2 regions of the Nocardioides sp. LHG3406-4 genome follow, and region 2 is predicted to be linked to the other one. Evidence: predicted binding sites of a transcription regulator. Region 2 holds the regulator's gene; the other holds the start of a gene.
What was found. Region 2 encodes LexA, which represses DNA repair genes until DNA is damaged. Its sites were predicted from a motif close to TCGAACANNTGTTCGA; they were not measured.
Positions count from the first base shown of each region.

Region 1: the regulator LexA is predicted to act here: its motif matches at 2,616-2,631, upstream of ruvC (crossover junction endodeoxyribonuclease RuvC).

Region 1 is NZ_JAFCWV010000005.1:145,860-152,204, forward strand. It holds gene yajC (preprotein translocase subunit YajC) at 1-220, opposite strand, end outside; gene ruvB (Holliday junction branch migration DNA helicase RuvB) at 332-1,432, opposite strand; gene ruvA (Holliday junction branch migration protein RuvA) at 1,429-2,034, opposite strand; gene ruvC (crossover junction endodeoxyribonuclease RuvC) at 2,031-2,579, opposite strand; gene ACP7BP_RS17545 (YebC/PmpR family DNA-binding transcriptional regulator) at 2,699-3,463, opposite strand; gene pdxT (pyridoxal 5'-phosphate synthase glutaminase subunit PdxT) at 3,478-4,077, opposite strand; gene ACP7BP_RS17555 (signal peptidase I) at 4,094-5,014, opposite strand; gene ACP7BP_RS17560 (SipW-dependent-type signal peptide-containing protein) at 5,042-5,653, opposite strand; gene ACP7BP_RS17565 (hypothetical protein) at 5,646-6,345, opposite strand, start outside.
Region 2 is NZ_JAFCWV010000001.1:523,579-529,923, reverse strand. It holds gene ACP7BP_RS02505 (ATP-dependent DNA helicase) at 1-1,719, opposite strand, end outside; gene lexA (transcriptional repressor LexA) at 1,788-2,516, opposite strand; gene ACP7BP_RS02495 (LysM peptidoglycan-binding domain-containing protein) at 2,840-3,220, shown strand; gene ACP7BP_RS02490 (hypothetical protein) at 3,378-3,713, opposite strand; gene nrdR (transcriptional regulator NrdR) at 4,068-4,565, shown strand; gene ACP7BP_RS02480 (vitamin B12-dependent ribonucleotide reductase) at 4,678-6,345, shown strand, end outside.

The DNA of each region.
Region 1 (6,345 bases), on a different contig from region 2:
CGACGACGACGCCGTCGGCGATCTGCACGTGCACGCGGTCGTCGGTGGCGGCCGTGATGACGCCGTAGATGCCGGCGCTGAGCATCACCTTGTCACCGGTGTCGAGCCCGGACTGGAGACGGGCGACCTCCTTCTGGCGGCGCGACGCAGGGCGCACTATCAGCAACCAGAAGATCAGGGCAATGGCCACGATGGGCAGAAGGGAGGCGAGCTCCGGCACAGCAGTTCCTCGCGATCACGACATGGAGTGGCGGCCACCGATTGGCGGGGTTTTCCCCACACAGGCCGACCAACGACGGAGTGTACGCCGCGACACCTTGCGGCGCGGAACCTAGGGCGTGTCCAGCTCCTCGAACAGCGTGGCATCGCCGATCCCGGCGCCTGCGGGCACGGCGAGCCCGAGGTGGCGCCACGCAGCGGCCGTGGCCACCCGGCCCCGCGGGGTGCGGGCGAGGTAGCCGCAGCGCACCAGGAACGGCTCGGCCACCTCCTCGACCGTCTCGCGCTCCTCCCCGACCGCCACCGCGAGCGTGGAGACGCCGACCGGTCCGCCGCCGAACCGGCGGCACAGCACGTCGAGCACGCCCCGGTCGAGGCGGTCGAGCCCGGCCTCGTCGACCTCGTAGAGCTCGAGCGCCGCGCGCGCCACGTCAAGGGTCACCACACCGTCGGCGCGCACCTGCGCGAAGTCACGGACCCGGCGCAGCAGCCGGTTGGCGATGCGTGGCGTGCCGCGCGAGCGCGAGGCGATCTCGCTGGTGCCGTCGGGCCGGACGTCGACGTCGAGCAGACCGGCCGAGCGCTGGACGATGCGGTCGAGCTCGTGCGGCTCGTAGAACTCCAGGTGCGCGGTGAAGCCGAACCTGTCACGCAGCGGGCCGGGCAGCAGGCCGGCCCGGGTGGTGGCGCCGACCAGGGTGAACGACGGGATGTCCAGCGGGATCGCCGTGGCACCGGGCCCCTTGCCGATGACGACGTCGACGCGGAAGTCCTCCATCGCCATGTAGAGCATCTCCTCGGCGGGCCGGGACATCCGGTGGATCTCGTCGACGAAGAGCACGTCTCCCTCGTTGAGTCCGGAGAGGATCGCGGCGAGGTCGCCGGCGTGCGTGATGGCCGGGCCGCTGGTCAGCCGCAGGGGCGTGGACATCTCCGCGGCGATGATCATCGCCAGCGTCGTCTTGCCGAGCCCTGGTGGCCCGGAGAGGAGCACGTGATCGGGAGCGCGGCCGCGCTGCCGGGCTGCCTCGAGCACGAGCCCGAGCTGGTTGCGCACCCGCACCTGCCCGACGACCTCGTCGAGGCTGCGCGGCCGCAGGGCCGCCTCGACCGCGCGCTCGTCGCCGTCGGCCTCGGCGACGGTGAGCGAGCGGAGGTGCTCCTCCTCGGCGGCGCCCAGCTGGTCGTCGTACATCTCGGGCTCGCTCCTCATGCCTTGCTCAGGGTGCGGAGGGCGGCGCGCAGCAGAGCACCGACGTCGGGGGTGTCGCCGGCCACGTCAGCCTGGTCGGCCACGGCGTCGACGGCCTGGTCGGCCTCCTTCGCCGACCAGCCCAGGCCGACCAGTCCCTGTTGCACCTGGTCGCGCCACGTGGCGGCCGGGACCGCGCTTCCGGCGTGCACGGCCGCAGCGGGCGCCCCGAGGCGGTCGCGCAGCTCGAGGATGATCCGCTGGGCACCCTTCTGGCCGATGCCGGGGACCTTGGTGAGCGTCGCGACGTCCTCGGACGCCACGGCGCGCCGCAGGTCGTCGGGAGGGAGTACGGCGACCATCGCCTGGGCGAGCTTGGGCCCGACCCCCGACGCGGTCTGCACGAGCTCGAAGGTCGACTTCTCGTCGTCGTCGAGGAAGCCGAAGAGGGTCAGCGAGTCCTCGCGCACCACCATGCTGGTGGGCAGCGTCGCGCGCTGGCCGGTGCGGAGGGTGGCGAGGGTGGCGGGCGTGCACATCAGCTCGAGGCCGATCCCGCCGACCTCGACGACCGCCGAGCTCAACGTGACGGCGGCTACCTCTCCACGGACGAACGCGATCATCGGCGGCTGCTCCTCTGGTGTGCGGCGAGCGCGAGCTGCTGGCGAGCCATAGCGGCGTCGATGCGGGCCTGCGCGCCCCCTCGCCAGATGTGGGTGATGGCCAGGGCCAGCGCGTCGGCGGCGTCGGCCGGCTTCGGCGGCGCATCGAGTCGCAGGATGCGGGTGACCATGGCCGTGACCTGGGCCTTGTCGGCACGCCCGCTGCCGGAGACGGCGGCCTTGACCTCCGACGGGGTGTGCAGCGCGATCGGCAGCCCGCGACGGGCGGCGGCGACCATGGCGATGCCGCTGGCCTGCGCGGTCCCCATGATCGTGCTCGAGTCGGAGCGGGCGAAGACGCGCTCCACGGCCACCGCGTCGGGCGCGTAGTCGTCGAGCCAAGCGTCGATGCCCTTCTCGATCGTGACGAGTCGCTCGGCGACGGGACGATCGGCGGAGGTGCGGATCACGTTGACGTCGACGAGCGTGAGGGGACGACCGACCTCACCGTCCACGACGCCGATGCCGCACCTGGTCAGGCCGGGATCGATCCCGAGCACCCGCATGCGCGTCTCCTCCACCTGCCGAACCGTCCGGCATGTCCGAACGTGTGTTCGGGAGACACGCTAACCCGGCCGACGCGGCGTACGCCGGACGACACGCGTGCGGGAGGCCGACCCGCCGGTCAGGCGTCGAGCTCGGCCATCACGGCGTCGGGCACGTCGAAGTTGGCGAAGACGTTCTGCACGTCGTCGAGGTCCTCGAGGGCGTCGACAAGGCGGAACACCTTGGCCGCGCCGTCCTTGTCGAGCTCGACCTGCAGGTCGGGCACGAACGACGCCTCGGCGGAGTCGTAGTCGACCCCGGCCGCCTGCAGGGCCGTGCGCACGGCCACCAGGTCGGTGGGCTCGGAGACGACCTCGAAGGACTCACCCAGGTCGTTGACCGCGTCGGCGCCCGCCTCGAGCGTCGCCTCCAGGACGTCGTCCTCAGTGACCTGCCTGCCCTCCTGCTCGACCGGCACGAGCACGACGCCCTTGCGGTTGAAGAGGAAGGACACCGAACCGGGGTCGGCCAGCGAGCCGCCGTTGCGGGTCATGGCGGTGCGGACCTCCATCGCCGCCCGGTTGCGGTTGTCGGTGAGGCACTCGATGAGCATCGCGACGCCGGACGGGCCGTAGCCCTCGTACATGATCGTCTGGTACTCGGCGCCGCCCGTCTCCGCACCGGATCCGCGCTTGACCGCGCGGTCGATGTTGTCGTTGGGGACCGAGGACTTCTTGGCCTTCTGGATGGCGTCGTACAGCGTCGGGTTGCCGGCCGGGTCTCCCCCGCCCATCCGGGCGGCGACCTCGATGTTCTTGATCATCTTCGCGAAGAGCTTGCCGCGCTTGGCGTCGACGACCGCCTTCTTGTGCTTGGTCGTCGCCCACTTGGAGTGGCCTGACATCGGGTGTTCCCTTCCTACGACTGCGTGACGAGGTGCACGAAGGAGCGGTGGACGCGATCGTCCGTGGCCACCTCGGGGTGGAAGGACGTGGCCATCAGGTGCCCTTCGCGGACCGCCACGATCCTACCCATCGCGGGTCCGGCCGGGACGGTGGCAAGGACCTGCACGCCGGGGCCCGCCTCCTCCACCCACGGCGCCCGGATGAACACCGCCTGGACGGGTGCGTCGAGCCCGGCGAACTCGAGCCCGCCCTCGAACGAGTCCACCTGCCGTCCGAACGCGTTGCGGCGCACGGTCACGTCGAGGCCGCCCAGGGTCTCCTGGCCCGCGATGCCGTCGAGGATGCGGTCGGCGAGCAGGATCATGCCCGCGCACGTGCCGAAGGTCGGCATCCCGCCGGCGATCCGCTCGCGGAGCGGCTCGACCAGGTCGAACGTGCGCGCGAGCTTGACCATGGTGGTGGACTCACCGCCCGGGAGGACCAGGCCGTGGCAGGCCGCCAGCTCGGACGGGCGGCGTACGCCGACGGCGCGAGCGCCGAGATCCGTCAGCACGCGGAGGTGTTCGCGGACGTCGCCCTGGAGCGCGAAGACGCCGATGGTGGGGGCAGGCACCCGGGGATCGTAGTCGTCAGACGCAGAGGCTCAGCACCGCAACCGTGTAGCCGTGCGTCTGCGACGGGGCCGAGGTCCAGGTCGTCGAGCCGTAGCTCCGGTTCGCCTCCACCCAAGCGGTCCCGCCGTCGAGCGCCGAGTTCAGGGTGATGGTCGTGCCCGTGACGGTCTGCGTCTGGTCGCCCCCGAGGCCGGAGTGGACGGTGTAGCTCGTTGCTCCCGGCACCGCGGTCCAGTTGAAGCGTACGGACAAGAAGCCGAGCGTGCCGCAGGTGAAGCTGGCAGGCGGTGGCACGCTCGTCGTCGCAAACGCGCCACCGGGTGCCCCGGCGCTGTCGGTGAACGCCGCGAACGTCCCGTCGACACGGCTGGCACCAGCCCCTCCCACCACAGTGAAAAGGGTGACCGCGAGCAGGGTGGCGGCCGGTCCGGACGTGCGACGGCGGCGCGGAGCGCCCGGGCCGCGCCGAAAGGCCAACATCACCAACAGCACGGCCAGTCCGCCACCGACGAACGCTGCGGCCGGGCTCGACAGCCAGGCGACGGCGTAGCCCAGTCCATCGACATGGAAGAAGACCAGGTCCACTCGCTCCACGACGTACGGCGTGGCGTCGGCCAGCTCGTTGGCATCCCCACGCAGCGTCAACTGGGTGCGCCCCCCGAGACTGCCGGGCTCCACGATGGTGACCCGATGACTGATCCGGGTGCCCTCTCTGGGCACGCTCACGACGTCGCCGACCTTGACGTCGGTGGCGGGGATGTCGCGGGCCAGCGCAAGCGACCCGGTCGGGATCGTGGGTGCCATCGAGCCCGAACGGAAGACGAGCGGCGTCACCCCGAACGCCAATGCAGCCACCGTCGCGAGCACACACACCACTCCCAGGACAGCTCCCACGGTGAGCAACACCTCTCGGGCGATGTGGGTCGGTCGGATCATGGTCGCGCTCTCCTGGACGGTCGTGGCTCAGCTGGTGGTGGCGATGAGGGTGATGGTCACGATGCTCGTCGTGTCTTGCAGCGCCGAGACCGCGGTCGCCGGCAGGGTGGCCTGGAAGCACAGGTCCCGAGTCGCGCCGTCCGCGAGTGCAGGTTGCGCTGGCAGGAGCGGACCGTTGGCGGGGCCGTCGGGCACGATCGCAGCCCCCGTGCACGCACCGGCGCTGCTGCTGGGGTACACCGCAAGCCGCAGGGCCGAGCCCAGCTGGTCGGCGCCTCCTCCGCTGTTCGTCGCCGCACTGGAGGCGGTGAACGTGAACGGCAGACTGCCGGAGTTGACAACGCGCAACACGGCGTCCTTCGACGATCCGGGCGCCATGTCTGCCATCGAGAAGACGGTGGAGAACTCGGGCGGATTGTCGTCCACGGCCGGGTCACCTAGCTTGAGGTCGAGCGTCCCGGTGACGAAGGCTCCCGAGGTGGCGGAGGCGTCGTCGGTCCAAGCGGCCATCGTGCTCGTGGCGCCGAGGCCGAGCAGGACACCGAGTGAGAGCAGCGCCCGGATCCGCTGGCTGGTGGTGGGACCGGCGGTCAACCTGCCCTCAGCCGGCGTGCGATCGGTCGGGGTGCGATCAGTCATGGTGCGGACCTTTCCGATGACGAGCAATCAGGGCGAGCCCTACTCCAAGGCTCAGCGCGCCCAACAGCACCAGCCCGCGGACCGCAGGCGCCCCTGTGCCGGGCAGGGAATCGGAGTTCCCTCCGCCGGCATCGCGATCCTCGGCATCCCTGGCATCGGCATCACCGTCGTCCGGGCTGCTGTCGCCTGGGTTGCCCGGCGTTCCGGTGGTGGAGCCGCCCGCGTCGGCTTTCTGCTGGGTCAGCTGGGCGCCGAGGTTGAGCAGGGTGGTGCGTCTCTGCGAGAGGTTCGTCGACGTGCCGGCGATCGCCACGGCAAGGTCGACACGGACGGGAGCCCCGCCGGCGACCCGGCCGAGATCGACCAGCCGGCTCCTTCCGTCTTCGCGGACCTTTACCGATCGACCACGCACGGTCGCGACGAGGCTGGTCTCCCCTGCGCCGAACAGTGCGCCCGACCCGCGGGTGGTCAAGGTGATGGTGAGCGCGGCATCGTGGTGGGTTTGGTTGCGCACCCATAGCGATGCGGTGAGCCGGTCACCGGGAACCCATCGATGGGCGGCGGGGAACAGCGGGCGATCGAGGTGTGCGGTCCAGGTCTGGCCGTCCAGGCTCAGGCCGATCTCGCCATCCGCATACGACGGCGCGGCGCTCAGCAGTACGACAGCACCTACGACGGCGGTGACCAGAGGG
Region 2 (6,345 bases):
GTCGTCGGGGCGGGGGAACGGGATCCGGTCGATGATCACGAGCTGGCAGGTCTCGCCGGGCACGTCGAGGCCCTGCCACAGCGACAGGGTGCCGAAGAGGCAGGTGTGCGGGTCGTCCACGAACTGCCGCGCCAGCTCGGGCAACTGGGCGTCGCCCTGGGCCAGGGTCGTGAGGTGGGGGAGCCGCTCGCGCATCGCCTCCGCCGCGGCCTCGGCGGCCCGGCGTGAGGAGAACAGGCCCAGGGTGCGGCCCTCCGCGGCGTCGACCAGCTCGGCGATCTCGTCGAGCTGCGCAGTGCCGAGGCCGTCACGGCCCGGTGGCGGCAGGTGGCGCGCGACGTAGAGGATCGCCTGCTGGCCGTAGTCGAACGGCGACCCGACGTCGATGCCGCGCCAGGGCAGCACGCCGTCGGCGCGCTCGACTGGCTCGGAGAGCACTCGCTCCGAGGGCTTGAGCCCGAGCGACGTGGCGACCGCGCTGAAGTCGCCGCCGAGCATCAAGGTGGCGGAGGTGAAGACCACGGTCTTGTCGGTGAGCAGCTTGTCGCGCATCGGGCCCCACACCTGCAACGGCGCGACGCAGAGCCGGGCCGGCATCCGGTCGCGGGCCTCGTTGAGCCAGAGCACGTCGGCCTCGACGTGGGCAGCCATGCGCTCGACGGTGGCGAAGACGTCCTGTGCGAAGCCCTTGGCCTGCGTGCGGCCGGCGTCGGCCTCGCCGGCACCGGCGGCCTCCTTCGGGAAGGCCGAGACGAGCGCGCGGGCGGCGTCTCGGACCAGCGCGAGGGCGTCGGCGAGCTGCTCGCCCAGGGTGTCGATGCGGCCCGGCTCGGTGCGCGAGAGCGCGTCGGCGAGAGCGTCGCCCGCGTCAGCGAGGTCGTCGGCCTGGGATCCCTCGATGTGGCGCTGCGCCCGGCGGGCGGCGCGCTCGACGTCGTTGGCCGACAGCTCGTCGGTGGCGGCCTGCGTGACGCGGGCCGTGAGCTCGTGCGCCTCGTCGATCACCACCGCGTCGTAGTCGGGGATCATCGGCACCCCCTCGATCGCGTCGATCGCGAGCAGCGAGTGGTTGGTGACGATGAGGTGGGACCGCTGGGCCTTCTCCTTGGCCCGCTCCGCGAAGCACTCCTGCGCGAAGGGGCACTTGGTGGCGCCCAGGCACTCGCGGTGGTTGACGCTGACCTGCCGCCAGACCCGGTCGGTGTGCCGCGGGGCGTTGTCGCGCTCGCCGCTGCCGCCGGCCTTGCTCTCCTCCTCGGCCCACTCGCGCAGCTTGACCACCTCGCCGCCCAGGGACCCGGTCGGCACGTCGACGAGCACGCCCTGGTCGTCGGGGACGCCCTCGCGGATCCGGTGGAGGCAGGCGTAGTTGGAACGGCCCTTCAACACGGCGTACGACGTGTCGAGGGTGCCGCCGACCGCCTCGACCAGCCGGGGCAGGTCGCGCTCGACGAGCTGGTGCTGGAGGGCGAGCGTCGCGGTCGCGACGACGACGCGCTTGCCGTGGAGCAGGCTCGGGACCAGGTAGCCGAGCGACTTGCCGGTGCCGGTGCCGGCCTGGACGAGCAGGTGCTCGCCGCCCTCCATGGCCTCGACGACCGCCTCGGCCATCTGCACCTGACCGTCTCGCTGCTCACCGCCGAGCGCCGCGACCGCCTGGGCCAGCACCTCGCGCACCCGGCTGTCCGGGTGGTCCGAGATGTCGTCCTGAGCGCTCACCAGGGCACCCTATGTGCAGCCGCCGACAGCCGCCGGAACGCCGCGGCGTACCGGCGCCGAAGGGTGCGTCACACCCGACGCAGGACCGCCGTGACGATGCCGAGGATGCTGGCGTCGGTGCCGTCGATCGGGTCGTAGGCGTCGTTGTGGGGGAGCAGCCAGACCTGGCCGTCCTTGCGCTGCAGCGTCTTGACGGTGGCCTCCCCGTCGATGAGGGCGGCCACGATCTGGCCGTTCTCGGCGGTCTGCTCCTGACGGATCACGACGTAGTCGCCGTTGCAGATGGCCGCGTCGATCATCGAGTCGCCGGACACCTGGAGGAGGAAGAGGGTGCCCTCGCCGACCAGCGAACGGGGCAGCGGCATGACCTCTTCGACGCGCTCGTCGGCCAGGATCGGGCCACCGGCCGCGATGCGTCCGACCATGGGGACGTAGGTGGCCGCCGGCATGGCGTCGCCGATGCCGGACTCGTCGACAGCGGTCTCCTCCACGTGGGAGATCGACCGGCGCGCGGCCATCACCTCGGGCAGGAAGACCTCGAGGGCCCGGGGGCGGTTGGGATCGCGCTTGAGGAAGCCCTTCTCCTCCAGCGTCTTGAGCTGGTGGGCGACGCTGCTCGAGCTCGTCAGCCCGACGACCTCGCCGATCTCGCGCATGCTGGGCGGGTAGCCGCGCATCTCGATGGAGTCCTTGATCGTGGCCAGGACGCGCTGCTGGCGGGGGGTCAGTCCGGTGGCGTCAGGGGGCCCGTCGGGCAGCTCGAGCACCTTCTTGCCGGTGCCGCTCGTCTTGGCCATGGGTCCTCCTGGGTGACAGCTGGTGGTTCGTCTCGCCGGTCGCCTCACCGTAGACCGATCCCGACCCGACTTCAAACAAGTGTTCGAACAGGCGTGTCGTGATCTGGCCCTCGACCCGCCGCGACACGCTTCGAACACTCGTTCGGGCAGATGCTTGATTCGTTCGAACACATGCTCTAACGTCGTACACATGTTCGATCGAACGTCTGATCGAGCCACCGAGAGTGTCGGTGCTCGCCACTAGACATCGACTGAGACGAGACAGGCAGATCACGACAGGCAGATCACGACAGGCAGATCACCCCCTTCCCCAGGAGGTCCAGATGAGCACCATGACCACCACGCTGAGCCCGGCCCTGACGCTGACGCCGGTCCGCGACGTGCGTACGCCGTCACGACGCACCGCCGGCCACCTGCGCCTCACCCGGCGCGGACGTCTCGTCGTCCTCCTGGCGGCGCTGGCCGTGGTGCTGATGCTCGGCGTGCTCTTCGGGTCCGGCTCGGTGGCGACCGACGAGGCCGGCACGCCCGAGCCGACGCGCGTCGTCATGGTGGGTCAGGGCGAGACGCTGTGGGGCATCGCCTCTGAGGCGGCGGGCGACGGCAGCACCCGCGACATGGTCGCCAGGATCGAGCGGCTCAACGCGCTCGAGACCGCGATGGTCACCGCCGGTCAGAAGCTGCGGGTCCCCACCTCCGACTGACCCTCCAGATGATCACCCAGACCTACAACTGAATACTCCACCAGCCGCTTCGACCCCGGCTGGTGGGCCGGGGAAGACGGAGGGCGGGCCATCACGGCCCGCCCTTCGCGGCGTCCGGGCGCGTCAGGTCGGGCGCGTCAGGTCAGGCGCGTCAGGCTCAGCGGGCGGCTCGCCGGCCGCCGGGCGGCCGCGGAGCAGCGTGCTCGTCGTCCACCTTGTCGGCCCGGGACCACCCGAGCACCCTCTGCAGGCGGCTGACCAGCATCAGCCCGGCGAACAGGCAGGCCACCGCGCCCAGCGAGGCCAGGCCCAGCAGCCACCAGGCGGAGCGTTCCCCGGCGCGCGCGGAGCCGCCGAAGTCGATGGCGACGTAGACCAGATAGCCCCAGGCGACCACCAGGAGGGTGATGGCGAGTGAGTGCACCAGAACGGCCGGTCGGAACGCCCGCGCGGGCCTCTCCGCCCGGCGCGACCCGCCCCGCTTCCCCGTCACGGAAGCCATTGTGTCCGATGCCCGCGAGGCGCACGACACGCCGCCGTCCCAGACCGGTCACGAGTGCCCATCGGGCCCCTGACCTGCGGCTTCTCGTGCGCCGTCGGAGATGTCCGAAATCTCGGCGCGTCCTTCTTGCCAACCCTGGGCGCGCGACGTACGGTTACCACTACATCTAGGACTTACACCGTTGTAGTTATCCACATCTAGTGCACAGGCACCGGGTGTCCGGCTCACAGCACGTGCCAGTTCTTCCACAGGAAACAGACCGTCTTCCACAGGCGTTACACCTACATCAGGGTGTTTCAGGGCGCCCGGGTGACGAGCGCGTCGCATGCGAGAGGAGGCCGCGAGATGCACTGCCCGTACTGCCGCACCACCGACACCCGGGTCATCGACTCGCGCGTCTCCGACGACGGCGGCCAGATCCGCCGCCGGCGCACCTGCCAGGACTGCGGCAAGCGCTTCAGCACCGTCGAGCAGATGCAGCTGGTCGTGCTCAAGCGCTCCGGCGCCACCGAGCCCTTCACCCGGGACAAGGCCATCACCGGCGTGCGGAAGGCCTGCAAGGGCCGTCCGGTCTCCGAGGACCAGCTGGCCTGCCTGGGCCAGGCCGTCGAGGACACCCTGCGCAGCGAGGGGTTCGCCGAGGTGCCCGCCCACGAGGTCGGGCTGGCGATCCTGGCACCGCTGCGCGAGCTGGACGAGGTGGCCTACCTGCGCTTCGCCAGTGTCTACCGCGCCTTCGAGTCCGCCGACGACTTCGAGGACGAGATCGCCATGCTGCGCGCCGAGCGCGCCGTACCCCCCGCACCCGAGGCCGCAGACGCGGTCCTGGTGGAGACGGGCTGACCACAGACTGCCCGGCACGTAGTGGGGAAGCTGCGTGCCGGGCGCACCACATCGGCGACCGCGTCACGGCCGTCACAGTTGATGAACCATTCACGGGATCACGAGGAGAACAATGACCGAGACGGTGAACACCGGCGCCGCGCAGGACTCATCGAGTCAGGGCTCACGTAAGCAGGCGGGAGTGCGCATCGAGCGGGTCTTCTCGACCGAGGGCGTGCACCCCTACGACGAGCTCACCTGGGAGCGTCGCGACGTCGTCCAGACCAACTGGAAGAGCGGCGAGACCGTCTTCGAGCAGCGCGGTGTGGAGTTCCCGGACTTCTGGAGCGTCAACGCCTCGACGATCGTCACCACCAAGTACTTCCGCGGCGCCGTCGGCACCGACGCGCGCGAGTGGAGCCTCAAGCAGCTCGTCGACCGGGTCGTGAAGACCTACCGCAAGGGCGGTGAGGACCACGGCTACTTCACGACCCCCGCCGACGCCGAGCTCTTCGAGCACGAGCTCACCTGGCTGCTGGTCAACCAGTACTTCTCCTTCAACTCTCCCGTGTGGTTCAACGTCGGCACCCCCTCGCCGCAGCAGGTCAGCGCCTGCTTCATCCTCTCGGTCGACGACTCGATGGACTCGATCCTCAACTGGTACAAGGAGGAGGGCTTCATCTTCAAGGGCGGCTCCGGTGCCGGCCTCAACCTCTCCCGCATCCGCTCCTCCAAGGAGCTGCTGAGCAGCGGCGGCACCGCGTCCGGCCCGGTCTCCTTCATGCGCGGCGCCGACGCCTCCGCCGGTACCATCAAGTCCGGCGGCGCGACCCGCCGGGCGGCCAAGATGGTCGTCCTGGACGTCGACCACCCCGACATCGTCGAGTTCGTCGAGACCAAGGCGCGCGAGGAGGACAAGATCCGCGCGCTGCGCGACGCCGGCTTCGACATGGACCTCGGCGGCGCCGACATCACCTCGGTGCAGTACCAGAACGCCAACAACTCCGTCCGGGTCAGCGACGAGTTCATGCGCGCGGTCGAGGACGGCACGTCGTTCGGCCTGCGCTCGCGCTCGACCGGCGAGGTCATCGAGACCGTCGACGCCCGGGAGCTGTTCACCAAGATCAGCAAGGCTGCGTGGGAGTGCGCCGACCCCGGCCTCCAGTACGACGACACGATCAACGACTGGCACACCAACCCGGAGACGGGCCGGATCACCGCGTCCAACCCCTGCTCCGAGTACATGTCGCTCGACAACTCCTCGTGCAACCTGGCGTCGCTGAACCTCCTGAAGTTCCTCAAGGAGGACGACACCTTCGACGGTGAGCTTTTCGTGAAGGCCGTCGAGGTGATCATCACCGCGATGGACATCTCCATCTGCTTCGCCGACTTCCCGACCGAGGCGATCGGCGAGACGACCCGCGACTACCGCCAGCTCGGCATCGGGTACGCCAACCTCGGCGCGCTGCTGATGGCGATGGGCCTGGGCTACGACTCCGACGGCGGCCGCACGATGGCTGCGACCATCACCTCCCTGATGACCGGCGTCTCCTACAAGCGCTCGGCCGAGATCGCCGGCGTCGTCGGCCCGTACGCCGGCTACGCCCGCAACGCCGAGGCCCACAAGCGCGTGATGCGCAAGCACCAGGCCGCCAACGACGCGGTCCGCACCCTCGCGATCCCCGACGCTCAGGTCCACAAGCTCGCCACCAAGGCGTGGGCCGACGTGCAGAAGCTGGGTGAGACCCACGGCTTCCGCAACGCGCAGGCCTCGGTGCTCGCACCGACCGGCACCATCGGC